DNA from 2 places in the Aminomonas paucivorans DSM 12260 genome. Region 2 is predicted to be linked to the other one. Evidence: riboswitches for the same ligand, from Rfam matches in the RefSeq annotation. Region 2 holds a riboswitch; the other holds the start of a gene.
The links. A riboswitch is a leader RNA that binds a small molecule or an ion and turns the genes downstream of it on or off. The one in region 2 is predicted to bind cobalamin.

Region 1: another riboswitch for cobalamin. It lies ahead of APAU_RS00190 (aconitate hydratase); the one in region 2 lies ahead of APAU_RS00795 (precorrin-8X methylmutase).

What each region holds. Positions count from the first base shown of each region.
Region 1 is NZ_CM001022.1:34,089-39,911, reverse strand. It holds gene APAU_RS00205 (HpcH/HpaI aldolase/citrate lyase family protein) at 1-42, opposite strand, end outside; gene citD (citrate lyase acyl carrier protein) at 39-311, opposite strand; gene icd (isocitrate dehydrogenase (NADP(+))) at 457-1,713, opposite strand; gene APAU_RS00190 (aconitate hydratase) at 1,927-3,864, opposite strand; cobalamin riboswitch at 4,034-4,198, opposite strand; gene APAU_RS00185 (DUF1848 domain-containing protein) at 4,433-5,377, opposite strand; gene APAU_RS00180 (hypothetical protein) at 5,355-5,823, opposite strand, start outside.
Region 2 is NZ_CM001022.1:179,958-185,780, forward strand. It holds gene cbiD (cobalt-precorrin-5B (C(1))-methyltransferase CbiD) at 1-23, opposite strand, end outside; gene APAU_RS00785 (ABC transporter substrate-binding protein) at 20-1,042, opposite strand; gene APAU_RS00790 (sirohydrochlorin cobaltochelatase) at 1,117-2,019, opposite strand; gene APAU_RS00795 (precorrin-8X methylmutase) at 2,127-2,762, opposite strand; cobalamin riboswitch at 2,897-3,018, opposite strand; gene APAU_RS00800 (ZIP family metal transporter) at 3,058-3,864, opposite strand; gene APAU_RS00805 (metal ABC transporter solute-binding protein, Zn/Mn family) at 3,927-4,796, opposite strand; gene APAU_RS12340 (Fur family transcriptional regulator) at 4,796-5,299, opposite strand; gene APAU_RS00815 (threonine ammonia-lyase) at 5,450-5,823, shown strand, end outside.

The DNA of each region.
Region 1 (5,823 bases), 150 kb from region 2:
GTTCCCGGGGATGTAGAGCATGGAGCGAAGGGCGCGCTTCATCGTCCCCCCTCCTTCCCCAAGGCCCGATCCAGGGCCGTCTCGACCCGGGCGGTCAGGGTGGCCTCCAGGGCCCCCTGGTCCTGGATCTGCACCCGCACGTCCCGCAGGCCGTACCTCTTCAGGACCTCGTCCACCACCCGCCGGGTGCGCTCCGCGAAGAGCTTGGCGTTGCCCCCCCGCACGTCCAGGATGCGTCCCTCCGCGGGACCCACCGTCACCAGGCAGTCCGAGGACTCCAGGGTCCCCGCCTGCGCCGTCTCCAAAGCCATGGGACATTCCTCCCTCCGTCGGTTCGCGAATCAGGCTCTCCATAAGGGACGCGGGGAACCCCATGAGGGTTCCCCGAAGGTCCGTCTTCGGAGGAGCCTCCCTCCACGAAGAAGGGGGCGAGGACGCTCCTCGCCCCCCGCTATGCTACATCCGCTCGCAGATGGCCTGGGCGAACTTGGAGCAGGAGACCTCCGTGGCCCCTTCCCGCTGCCGCGCCAGGTCGTAGGTGACGATGCCGTCCCGGATGGCTCCCTCCATGCCCTTGACCACCAGGTCCGCCGCCTCCTGCCACCCCAGGTGCTCCAGCATGAGCACCCCCGAGAGGATCAGGGAGCCCGGGTTCACCTTGTCCTGCCCGGCGTACTTGGGGGCGGTGCCGTGGGTGGCCTCGAAGAAGGCCACCTCGTCGTTCATGTTGGCTCCCGGCGCCAGGCCCAGGCCGCCCACGGAGGCCGCCAGGGCGTCGGAGATGTAGTCTCCGTTGAGGTTCGCCGTGGCCAGCACGTCGTACTCCGCGGGCCGCAGGAGGATCTGCTGGAACATGGCGTCGGCGATGCGGTCCTTCACCACGATCTTGCCCTCGGGCTGCACGCCGTTGTAGATGTCGAAGAGTTCCTTTTCGGTGATGCACACCGAGCCGAACTCCTCCTTGGCCACCTCGTAGCCCCACTTGAGGAAGGCCCCTTCGGTGAACTTCATGATGTTGCCCTTGTGCACCAGGGTGACGGACTTCTTCTTGTGGTCCACGGCGTACTGGATGGCCATGCGCACCAGCCGCTTGCTGCCGGTGACGGAGATGGGCTTGATGCCGATGCCCGAGTCGTCCCGGACCTTGGCGCCCATGCCCCTAAGGAACTCGATGACCTTGGCGCACTCCGGGGTGCCCTGCTCCCACTCGATGCCCGCGTAGAGATCCTCCGTGTTCTCCCGGAAGATGATCATGTCCACGTCCTGGGGACGCTTCAGGGGGGCGGGAACGCCCTCGAACCACCGCACGGGGCGCACGCAGGCGTACAGGTCCAGCACCTGCCGGAAGGCCACGTTGAGGCTGCGGAAACCGCCGCCCACGGGGGTGGTCAGGGGGCCCTTGATGCCGATGCGGAAGTACCGCAGAGCGTTGAAGGAATCGTCGGGGATGGCGGTGCCGAACTTGTTCATGGCCTTCTCCCCCGCGAAGATCTCCCACCAGGCCAGGCGCTTCTTGCCGCCGTAGGCCCTGGCCACCGCCGCGTCCAGCACGGTCTTCATGGCGGGGGTGATGTCCAGCCCGATGCCGTCACCCTCCACGTAGGGGATGACGGGCTCGTCGGGGACGATCTGCTTGCCGTTCCTGTACTCGATCCGCTCGCCCCGCTCCGGCGCGGCGATGTCCTTCAGCTGAAGCCCTTCAAAACGCGACATGTGCGTGTTCCTCCTTCGGGTCTCTGGTCGGTGGTGCCTAGCCTGTGGCCCTCGTGCGCAGGTGCTCGTGACGCCGGTGCTCTATCCAAAAGGAGAACCTCCGGGGAACGGTGGAGGCGGAGGCGTGTCGCAAAACTACGGAGCCGGTGTTTCAACCCAGGGCAAGGTCAACCCGGTGTCCCGCAGGTGTTCCCCGAAGGCCAAACGGAAACGCTATTTTTTGCGGCCCTTCACCCAGTTCAGACGGCCCCCCGCGGCGATAACCTCCAGGTCCTCCCGGGTCACGGGGGTGTCGCAGGAGATCTCCGCCCCCTTGGTGAGGTTGCGCACCACGAAGGGCCCGCCGGCGGTGATTTTCGACACGTTCAGGGAGAGCTTGTCGTCCCGGTCGATGCGGTCGTAGTCCTCGGGTTTCTGGAACACCAGGGGCAGGATGCCGAAGTTCACCAGGTTCGCCAGGTGGATCCGGGCGAAGCTCTTCACCAGCACCGCCTGCACCCCCAGGTACCGGGGAGCCAGGGCGGCGTGCTCCCGGCTGGAGCCCTGCCCGTAGTTGCTGCCCCCCACCACGAAGCCGCCGCCGGAGGCCAGGGCCCGATCGGGGAAGGTCTCGTCCACCACCTCGAAGACGTGCTTGGAGATGGCGGGGACGTTGGAGCGCAGGGGAAGGATCTTCGCCCCTGCAGGCATGATGTGGTCCGTGGTGATGTCGTCCCCCACCTTCAGGAGCACCGGGCCGTCCAGGGAGGCCCCCAGGGGCTTCATGACGGGCAGGGGGGCGATGTTGGGGCCTCGGCGGATGGTCACCTTGGAGGGATCCGCCGCGGGATGCTGGATCCGCCGGTCGTCCACCTTCAGTGCCGCGGGCTGCTGGAACCGGAAGGACTGGATCCCCAGCTTCTGCGCCAGGTCCCGGGGGTCGATCAGCTCCCCCGCCAGGGCGGAGGCCGCCGCCACCTCGGGGCTCACCAGGTAGACCTTGCCGGTCTTGTGGCCGCAGCGCCCCAGGAAGTTGCGGTTGATGGTGCGCAGGGAGATGCCCTCGGTGGGAGGGGCGAAGCCCATGCCGATACAGGCCCCGCAGCTCACCTCCAGGATGCGGACCCCCGCGGCCACCAGCTTGGAGAAGGCGCCGGAGGCGGAGGACTCCGCCACCACCTGACGGCTCCCCGGGGAGATCCCCGCGTCCACGTTGGGGTGCACGATCCGGCCGTCCAGGATGTTGGCCACCGCTTCGATATCCCGCAGGGAGGAGTTGGTGCAGGAGCCGAACATCACCTGGTCCACCTTCAGCCCCGCGATCTCCCGCACCTTCACCACCCGGTCGGGCTGGGAGGGCTGGGCCACCAGGGGCTCCAGGGAGGACAGGTCGATGTCGATGACCTCGTCGTAGACCGCGTCGGGGTCCGCCGCCAGGGGGACCCACTGGTCCTCCCGGCCCTGGGCCACGAACCACTGCCGGGTGACCTCGTCGCTGGGGAAGACGGAGGAGGTGGCGCCCGTCTCGGCGCCCATGTTGGTGATGGTGGCCCGGTCGGGCACGGAGAGGGTGGCGACGCCGGGACCGGCGTACTCCAGCACCTTGCCCACCCCGCCCTTGACGCCGATGCGCCGCAGCACCTCCAGGATCACGTCCTTGGCGGACACGAAGGGCTGGAGGGTCCCGGTGAGGTGCACCTTCACCACCCGGGGCACCGCCACGGGGAAAGGCTCTCCTGCCATGGCCAGAGCCACGTCCAGGCCGCCGGCTCCGATGGCCAGCATGCCCACGCCGCTGGAGGTGGGGGTGTGGGAATCGCTGCCCAGCAGGGTCTTGCCGGGGCGGGCGAAGCGCTCCACGTGGAGCTGGTGGCAGATGCCGTTGCCCGGGGGGGAGTAGAGGATGCCGTACTTCGCCGCCACGTCCTGCAGGTACCGGTGGTCGTCGGGGTTGCGGAAGTCCCCCTGGATCATGTTGTGGTCCACGTAGCTCACCGACAGCTCCGTGCGCACCCGGTCCACCCCGATGGCTTCGAACTCCAGGTAGGCCATGGTCCCCGTGGCGTCCTGGGTCAGGGTCTGGTCGATCTTCAGGCCGATCCGCTCGCCCTTGACCAGCTTCCCTTCCACCAGATGGGCCGAGAGGATCTTCTCTGTCACCGTCTGCCCCATGCTCCTCACTCCTTCTACGGCCGAGCCGGCCGGTTTTCGGGTACAAAAAGGGGACCTTCCCCCGATGCGGAAGATCCCCTCTGGAAACCAAGCGGGACGTCTCGTGCACAAAGCGACCCATGCACGGGATGTGCCTTGCCAGACGAGAATCCGACCACCGCAGACTCTTGACTCTCCCTCGCACCGGGCCGGTCTCCTGGCTTCCCTTCTTCCTCCCCTGCTCCTTCCCGGATCGAGGTCCAGTGGATGTCGCGGCAGGTTCGTCAGGGTCACAGTGGCGGGTCCGCTCCGGAGTTTCACCGGTCTTCCCGAGCACCCGAACGAGTTGGATTGCAGGCGGCTGAGCGCCTTGCGTGCCATTCTCGTAAGGCCCCGGTGCTTTGTCAAGCGCGTACTGTCTTTTTCCTACAATTCCGATAGATGGGTCGACCTGAATGCTAATAAAGTCACAAGCCATCGGCTGCATCTTCTCCTTTCTCGAAAGTATTGTCAATGCTGTATTCCCTTTTTCGTATCATTCAAATAGTTGCTTCGCTAAAAGTAACACACCAGATCAACGGGTTTCTTTTTAGCCCTCCCATCCCTTCCCCTGCGCGAATCTTTCCTCCCCTTCCTTCCCCGCCTCCCCCCGGGCAAACCGCCCCAGGGCCCTCTCGGGGGAGGAGAGGGCGTAGCAGTAGGCGCACCCCCCGGGGCAGGTGTCGTAGGCTCCCAGGTCCCGGCTGGGAGCGCAGCGGCAGCCGTGGCGCTGGTTCCGGTCCCGGCCCCGGGACACCGGGACGCCCCAGAGCCGGGCGATGCGCTCCCCGTCGATGCAGGCCCCGGAAGGGATCCCCCAGGGCTCCAGCCCCGCCTCGGCGCAGCTTCGCGCCTCCAGGCCGAAGCCCGCGGCGATCTCCCCCAGGTCTCGGGCCAGGGGCCCCCGGGCCTCCTTCGCCCGCTCCGGGTCCCAGGGTTCCAGGCTCGTCCCCCGAAGGGCCCGAAGCCGGCGCTCCGCCCGGGGGTACCGGTCCAGAAAGCTCAGGGTCACCCCGCCCACCCGGCCCGCCAGGGCGGCGCAGAGGGCGGAGAAGCGGCGGCGGTGCCAGGAGGGGTCGGTGGCGTGGGAGAGGAAAACCGGGTCGTAGCGCCAGAGGGTCCGATCCGAACCGAGGCGATCCCCCAGTGTGCGGAGCAGTCCCAGGGCCCGATGGGGAGGGAGAAGGCGGGGCTCCAGCTCCCGGGGGTAGCCCAGGTGGGTGGCCTGGATCAGGAACCGGTAGCCTCGGGCCTCCAGCCAGGGCAGGCGGGCAAGCAGCGGACCGGGGTTGCGGGTCCACAGAACCAGACAGGTCACCGCCTCCGGGGAAAGGTCGATTCGGGAGACCTGATGGGGGTTGAAGGGGTTGACGGTGAAGGCGAAGCCCGCCTCCAGACGCCGAAAAAGCCAGGGGGCGTAGAAGGCGGGCAGGTCGGTGCGGCGGCTGGCGCTGACGATCCCCGGGGAGACCTCAGGGGACCGGGAACCGTTCATCCTCCACGACCTCGTGAAGCCGCCCTTCCGCCCGATCCCAGGCGTAGGTGCGGGCGTCGTCGGCAATCCGTCCCTTGGTGTCCAGGAAGACCATGCTCTCCATCAGGGCCCGCTCCCGGGGAACCGTCCCCTCCAGGGGGCAGGCCAGGGGAAGGACTCCCACCACCTCGAAGGGCTCGGGCCACCCCTCCGGGGGCTCCACTCCCCGGGCGGAGAGGCTCCGAAGCAGTTCTTCCAGCCCCTGGGGGGCCAGGCGACCGAAGCGGTAGCGGGCATCGGAGGACCGGAAGAAGGGCTCCAGGATGCGGTAGGCCAGCCAGGGAGCCGCCGGATCCGGCAGGGCCGTGGCCAGGGAGGCGGTGAGGATCGCCGCGTCCGCCGCCCCCAGGGAGCGGGGGACCCTCCGGGGAAGCCACCAGCCGTGGACCTCCCCCCAGAGGGCGGGA
Region 2 (5,823 bases):
CAGCGGAGGGAGGGGGTCGTCACGGCTTGGCCTTCCCGCCCTCCCGGGCCCCGTCCACCAGGGACTCCAGCAGGGCCAGGGCCTTGGGGAGGCGCAGCACCGAGGGACGGGAGACGAAGGCCTCCGGCACGTCTCGGACCCGACCGGCCCGCACCGCCTCCAGGGCGGACAGCCGGGGGTCCCGGGCCAGCTCCGAGGCGGGGAGGGCGTTCATGGCCCCCTGCTGCACCAGCACCAGGCGCAGGCGGTTTCCCAGCCCCAGGAGGCGTTCGTCCCCGAAGGAGGCCACGGCGCTGCCCGGGGAGAGGGGCCGGGCGTCAGAGGCCAGGTTCTCCGCCCCCGCCGCCTCAAGGAGCCGGTCCGCCCAGCAGCCGGGGGAGCAGGTGGTGAGGGTTCGAGCGGTGGTCACCAGGAAGACCCCCGGTCGGGGCTCGCTTTGGTGTCTGCGGCGTGCCCGGTCCGTGAGGGCCACGGTGCGTTCCCCCACGCGCCGGGCCTCGGCGGTCCGTCCCGTCAGGGCCCCCAGGCGGTTCAGGTAGGAGGCGAGGTTCCCCCATGCCGGGGGCTCCAGCACCGCCACGGGGATGTGGAATCGCTCCAGCTGTCCCAAAAGCTGGGGCTGCATCTGGAGCTGCAGGGGGCGCAGCACCACCAGGTCGGGGCGCAGGGCCAGGAGGGCCTCCACGTCGGGCTTCAGGGGCAGGCGTCTTGCCGGTCCCGCCCAGGCGGAGTCGTCGGCGGCGCTGACCCCCGCCAGTTGCCCCTTGGCCCCGAGGGCCACCAGGTTCTCCGTGTGGGCGACGTAGAGGGAGACGATGCGGGAGGCGGGGCGGGGGAGGGTCACGGTGCGCCCCGCGTCGTCCCGGACCCGGAGGGCCGCCGCCCCGGTCCCGGGCAGCAGGACCAGCAGCAGGGATAGGAGGACCAGTACAGGAAGTCCCCGGAGGAGGAAGTCTCCTGGGTCGGGGGAATCATCCACAGGAGTGGACAACTTGGTGGACAACTCCGTCGGTGCTGTGGGGAGGTTGTGGATAAGGGTCATGGTCCGTCGACTCCTTCAGGGAACCAGGCGCTCCGGGCCCCCGGGCGTCGTCGCCTCGGGGGCCCGGAGGGTTTTTAAAACGCCTTCTTCGCCGCTTCCTTCAGATGCTCCAGCATCAGGGCCCGCACCTCCGGGTTCTGGCCGAAGCCCTGGAGGACCGTGTCCACCCGGAAGCCCATCTTGGTGAGCTGACTCTTCCAGGAGTCCTCCTCCGGTCCCGCCATGTCGTTGTGGGCGTGGTCCCCCGCCACCAGCATGGCGGGCACCAGGGTGACCCGCCGGACCCCCAGGGCCTGGAGGCGGGCGACCAGGTCGTCGAAGGAGGGGGTGCCCTCCACGGTGCCCACCAGCAGTTTGGGGCTGATGCGGTTCAGCACCGTCTGGAGGCGGGAGTAGGCCCCGTTGGCGGGATGGGGGGTTCCGTGGCCCATGAAGACCACCGCCCCGTCCTGGAGGCGCTTGCCGTAGGTCCGGTTCAGCGCCGCCGCCAGGCGGTCGAAGTCCTCGTCGGACCAGAGGAGGGGACGGCTCAGGGCGATGCCCCGGAAGCCCGTCTTGCCCTCGTCGCGCCCCAGTTGGTCGAAGCAGCGCACGATGGTCCCCAGGTCCTCGTACTCCTCCCCGGGGATCACGTGGGTGGACAGGATGGCCACATGGGTGAACCCGTCGGCGTGGAGCTTCGCCAGGGCCACCAGGGGATCGTCGATGATCTGCCCCTGCTTGGCCAGCTTGCGCATGATGATCCGGGAGGTGTAGGCCACCCGGACCTCCGTGCCCGGGAAGGCCTGCTTCACCGAATCCAGGGTGGCGGCGATGGCCGCCTGTCCCTCGGGCATGGAGCTGCCGAAGGAGACCAGCAGCACCGCGGGCTTGGCGGGGGTTTCCTTGGACGACGAGGCCATGCAGGCACCTCCCAGGGCGAAAAGCAGGGTCAGGGCCAGGGCCCAGACCGGGGCGAGGGTTCGGATCTTGGTCAACGAAGACGCCTCCTTCCAGATGCGGTTGCGGGGTGCCCCGAAGAGCGGGTCCGGGCCGAGGCGCCTTCGGTCCGGGGGGCGGGACGGGTACGCGGGTGGGCGGAGGATTAGGGAGAAGGGGCCTCCCCTGCCAGGCGAAGCAGGGCGTTGCAGGCGGCGGCGCAGAGGTTCGACCCCCCCCGGGGACCCGAGAGGACCACGCAGGGCAGGCCCGAGGCCAACAGGGCCCGCTTGCTCTCCGCCGCCCCCACGAAGCCCACGGGGAAGGCGCAGACGAAGTCCACCGGGGCTCCCGCCTCCGCCCGCTCCAGAAGCCGGAAGAGGGCGGTGGGGGCGTTGCCGAAGGCGTAGAGGCGCACCCCCTGGTCCGCCGCCAGGTCCACCGCCGCCATGGCCCGGGTGACCAGGGCCTCCTCGCTGCGGCGGCGCACCTCCGGATCGTGGATGGCCGCCAGGGGGTGCAGGCCGAGGCGTTCCGTCAGGGGGCGGGAGAGGCCCGACCGCACCATCTCCACGTCGCAGAAGAGCGGTCCCCCCCGGCGCAGGGCCTCGACGCCCCGCCGGACCCCTTCCGGGGAACTCCGAAGCAGGGAGGCCAGGGAGAAGTCCGCCCCCGCGTGGACCACCCGTTCCGCCACCGGGCGAAGCTGCGGTTCCAGGGCGTAGGAGTCCAGCACGGAGCGGATGAGCCCCAGGCTGGTCTCCTCGATGGACTGAGGGTCCCTGCAGTAGGCGAAGGGCATGCCGTCGTCTCCCTTCCATGGCCGAAAGTAAAAGAGGCCGCCGCCTTGCGGCGACGGCCCCACCCAGACGGGAAGAAGTTCCCGACAGGAGGCGCCCGCCCGCGCAGGCCTTCCTTCCCGAACCTTGCGCGAACCGGTCTCCTGGCTTCCGTTCCTCCTACTCCCGCGCCTTCCCGGGGGGTGCCCCCGGTGGCTCCTCTGCGGTTTCGTCCCGGTCACAGTGGCGGGGCCGCTCCGGCGTCTCACCGGATTCCCGTGCGTTCGCGCGGCGCTGTTCCCGGGCATTGTACCACCATCAGCCCAGAGCCACGTCCAGGACCATCATGACCACGAAGCCCGCCACCAGGCCCAGGGTGGCCTGGTCCCCGTTGCCCGCGGACTGGGACTCCGGGACCACCTCTTCCACCACCACGAAGACCATGGCCCCGGCGGCGAAGGCCAGGGCGTAGGGCAGCAGGGGACGGGCCAGCTGCACCAGCAGGGCCCCCAACAGGGCGAAGAGGGGTTCCACCACCGCGGAGAGCTGGCCGTAAAGGAAGGATTTCCCCGGGGACAGCCCCTCCCGGCGCAGGGGCAGGGAGACCGCCAGCCCCTCGGGGAAGTTCTGCAGCCCGATCCCCAGGGCCAGGGCGACCGCCCCGGCCAGGGAGGCGGAGGCGAGGCTTCCCACGGCCCCGAAGGCCACCCCCACCGCCAGCCCCTCGGGGATGTTGTGGAGGGTGATGGCCAGGACCAACAGGGTGGTGCGCTTCCAGTGGGTGGGGAGCCCTTCGGGGGAACCGTCCTTCAGAGCGGGGTGGAGGTGGGGGAGGAGGGTGTCCAGCCCCCGCAGGGCCAGAGCTCCCAGGGAGAACCCTGCGGCGGGGGGCAGCCAGCCCGGAAGACCCAGCTCCTCGGAAAGCTCGATGGCCGGAGCCAGGAGGGACCAGAAGCTGGCGGCCAGCATCACTCCCCCCGCGAACCCCAGCATCACGTCCAGGGTCAGGCGGGAGGGGTTGCGGCGCAGGAACACCAGGGCAGCCCCGGCGGCGGTGACCCCCCAGGTGAACAACCCCGCCAGCAGGGCCTGGAGGGGAGGGGAAAGATCGACGAGGTTCGACACGGCGGCACCTCCTCGGGTGAGTCTGAAAGGAGTTTAGCCCATCCCGAGGAGTCGAGGAAAGGTCAGTCCAGGGCCTCCCGGAAGATCCGGGCCTGACGGCGCAGGTTCCCCAGCCAGTCCTCCGCCAGGGGGTCCGCCTTCACCACCCGGGCGTTCAGTGCCTCCGCCAGCGTGGCGGCGCTCCTCGCGGAGATCTGGGGCTGCAGGAAGAGCACCTTGACCTTCAGTTCCCGCCCCCGGTCGATGAGGGCCTTCATCTGGGCGGGTTTGGGCTCCTTTCCCTCCACCTCTACCGCCACCTGGCGGAGGCCGTAGTCCCGGCAGAAGTACCCCCAGGCGGGGTGGAACACCATCAGGGTCATGCCCTTGCGGGGGGCCAGGAGAGACGAGAGGTCCCGGTCCAGCTCCCGAATCTCCCGGGACAGGGCCTCGGCGTTGCGGCGGTACGTCGCCGCCCCGGCAGGGTCCAGGGAGATCAGGCCGTCCCGGAGGTTGCGCACCATCTTCAGGCCGTTGCGGGGGGAAAGCCAGATGTGGGGGTCCAGGTTTTCCGGGCGGGTCCCTGCCTCCCCCGCGCCCTCGTGGCCGTGTTCCTCCATGGGGATGCGGAGGATGCCCCGGTCCGCCGGGATCACCGCCAGGGACGGGGCTGTCCGGACGACCCGGTCCAGAAGGGCTTTCTCGAAGGGCATACCCAGGGAGAAGCACCCCGCTGCCCGGGAAAGCTCCGCCATGAGGCGGGGGCGAGGTTCGAAGGTGTGGGGGTCCGCCCCCGGGGGCACCAACACGGACACGGCCACCCGGTTTCCTCCCACCCGCTCCGCCAGGTACTTCAGGGGAGGGATGGGGACGAAAACCCTAAGGGGGGCTGCCGCGGCGGGAAGGCACAGGGCCAGGACCAGGCAGAGGGCGCAGAAGAGACGACGACGCATCAGGGGTGGTTCCTCCTCTCGGACACAGGGGCTTCCGGGATCGGTTCGACCGCGTCGCCCCCGGAGGCGGCGCAGCGGGGGCACAGCCCCGTCAGGGTGGTCAGGGCCCCCTCCACCACGAAGCCTCGGCGCTTGAGGGACCGGACGGCGGGGTCCTCGGCGGGGGGGGGATCGGTGACGCAGAAGAGGTCGCCGCAACGGCGGCAGGAGAAATGAGAGTGGGGCGGGTTGTGGGGGCAGGCCTTCTCGAAGGCCCGCCCCGTCCCGAAGGTCCCCTCCCCCCCGGGACAGGGGATCTCCCGGATCAGTCCCACGTCGGCCAGGCGGTGGAGAAACCGGTAGACCGTGGCGGCGTCCGCTCCCAGGGAAGGGCAGGCGGCCTCCAGGTCTCCGGCGGTGAAGGGTCCCGGGGAGAGGAGGATCCAGGACAGCAGGGCCACCCTCTGGGGGGTGGCCCGCAGCCCCCGTTGCTTCAGCAGGGTGAGGGGGTCGCAGCGTTCCATGGGGGGGAGGATAGATCAGTTGCGAGAGATTTGCAAGTAGCCCCCAGTGGGGGCGACCATGAGGAAATCTCCAGGCTGTGTTACGATTGCAGAAAAGAAGGGATGCGACCATCCCCCGTCGTCCCGTCGCGTCCGCAAGGAGGAAACCCCATGGTCCTGTCGCCCACCGTCACCGACGTCCTGCTGGCCCGTCGCTTCCTTCAGGGACGGGTCCGCCGCACCCCCCTGGAGAAGTCCTTCCCCCTGAGCGACCGCACGGGAGCGGAGGTCCTGATCAAGTGGGAGAACCATCAGCTCACGGGGTCCTTCAAGCTCCGCGGGGCCCTGAACCGGGTCTGCGCCCTCACGGCAGAGGAGCGGGACCGGGGGGTGGTGACCGCCTCTTCGGGAAACCATGCCCAGGGCGTGGCCACCGCTGCGGCGATGTTCCGCGTCCGGGCGGTGATCTTCGTTCCCGGGGGGTGCCCGGAGACGAAGAGGCAGGCCATCCGCTACCGGGGAGGGGATTGGGTGGACCTCCGGGT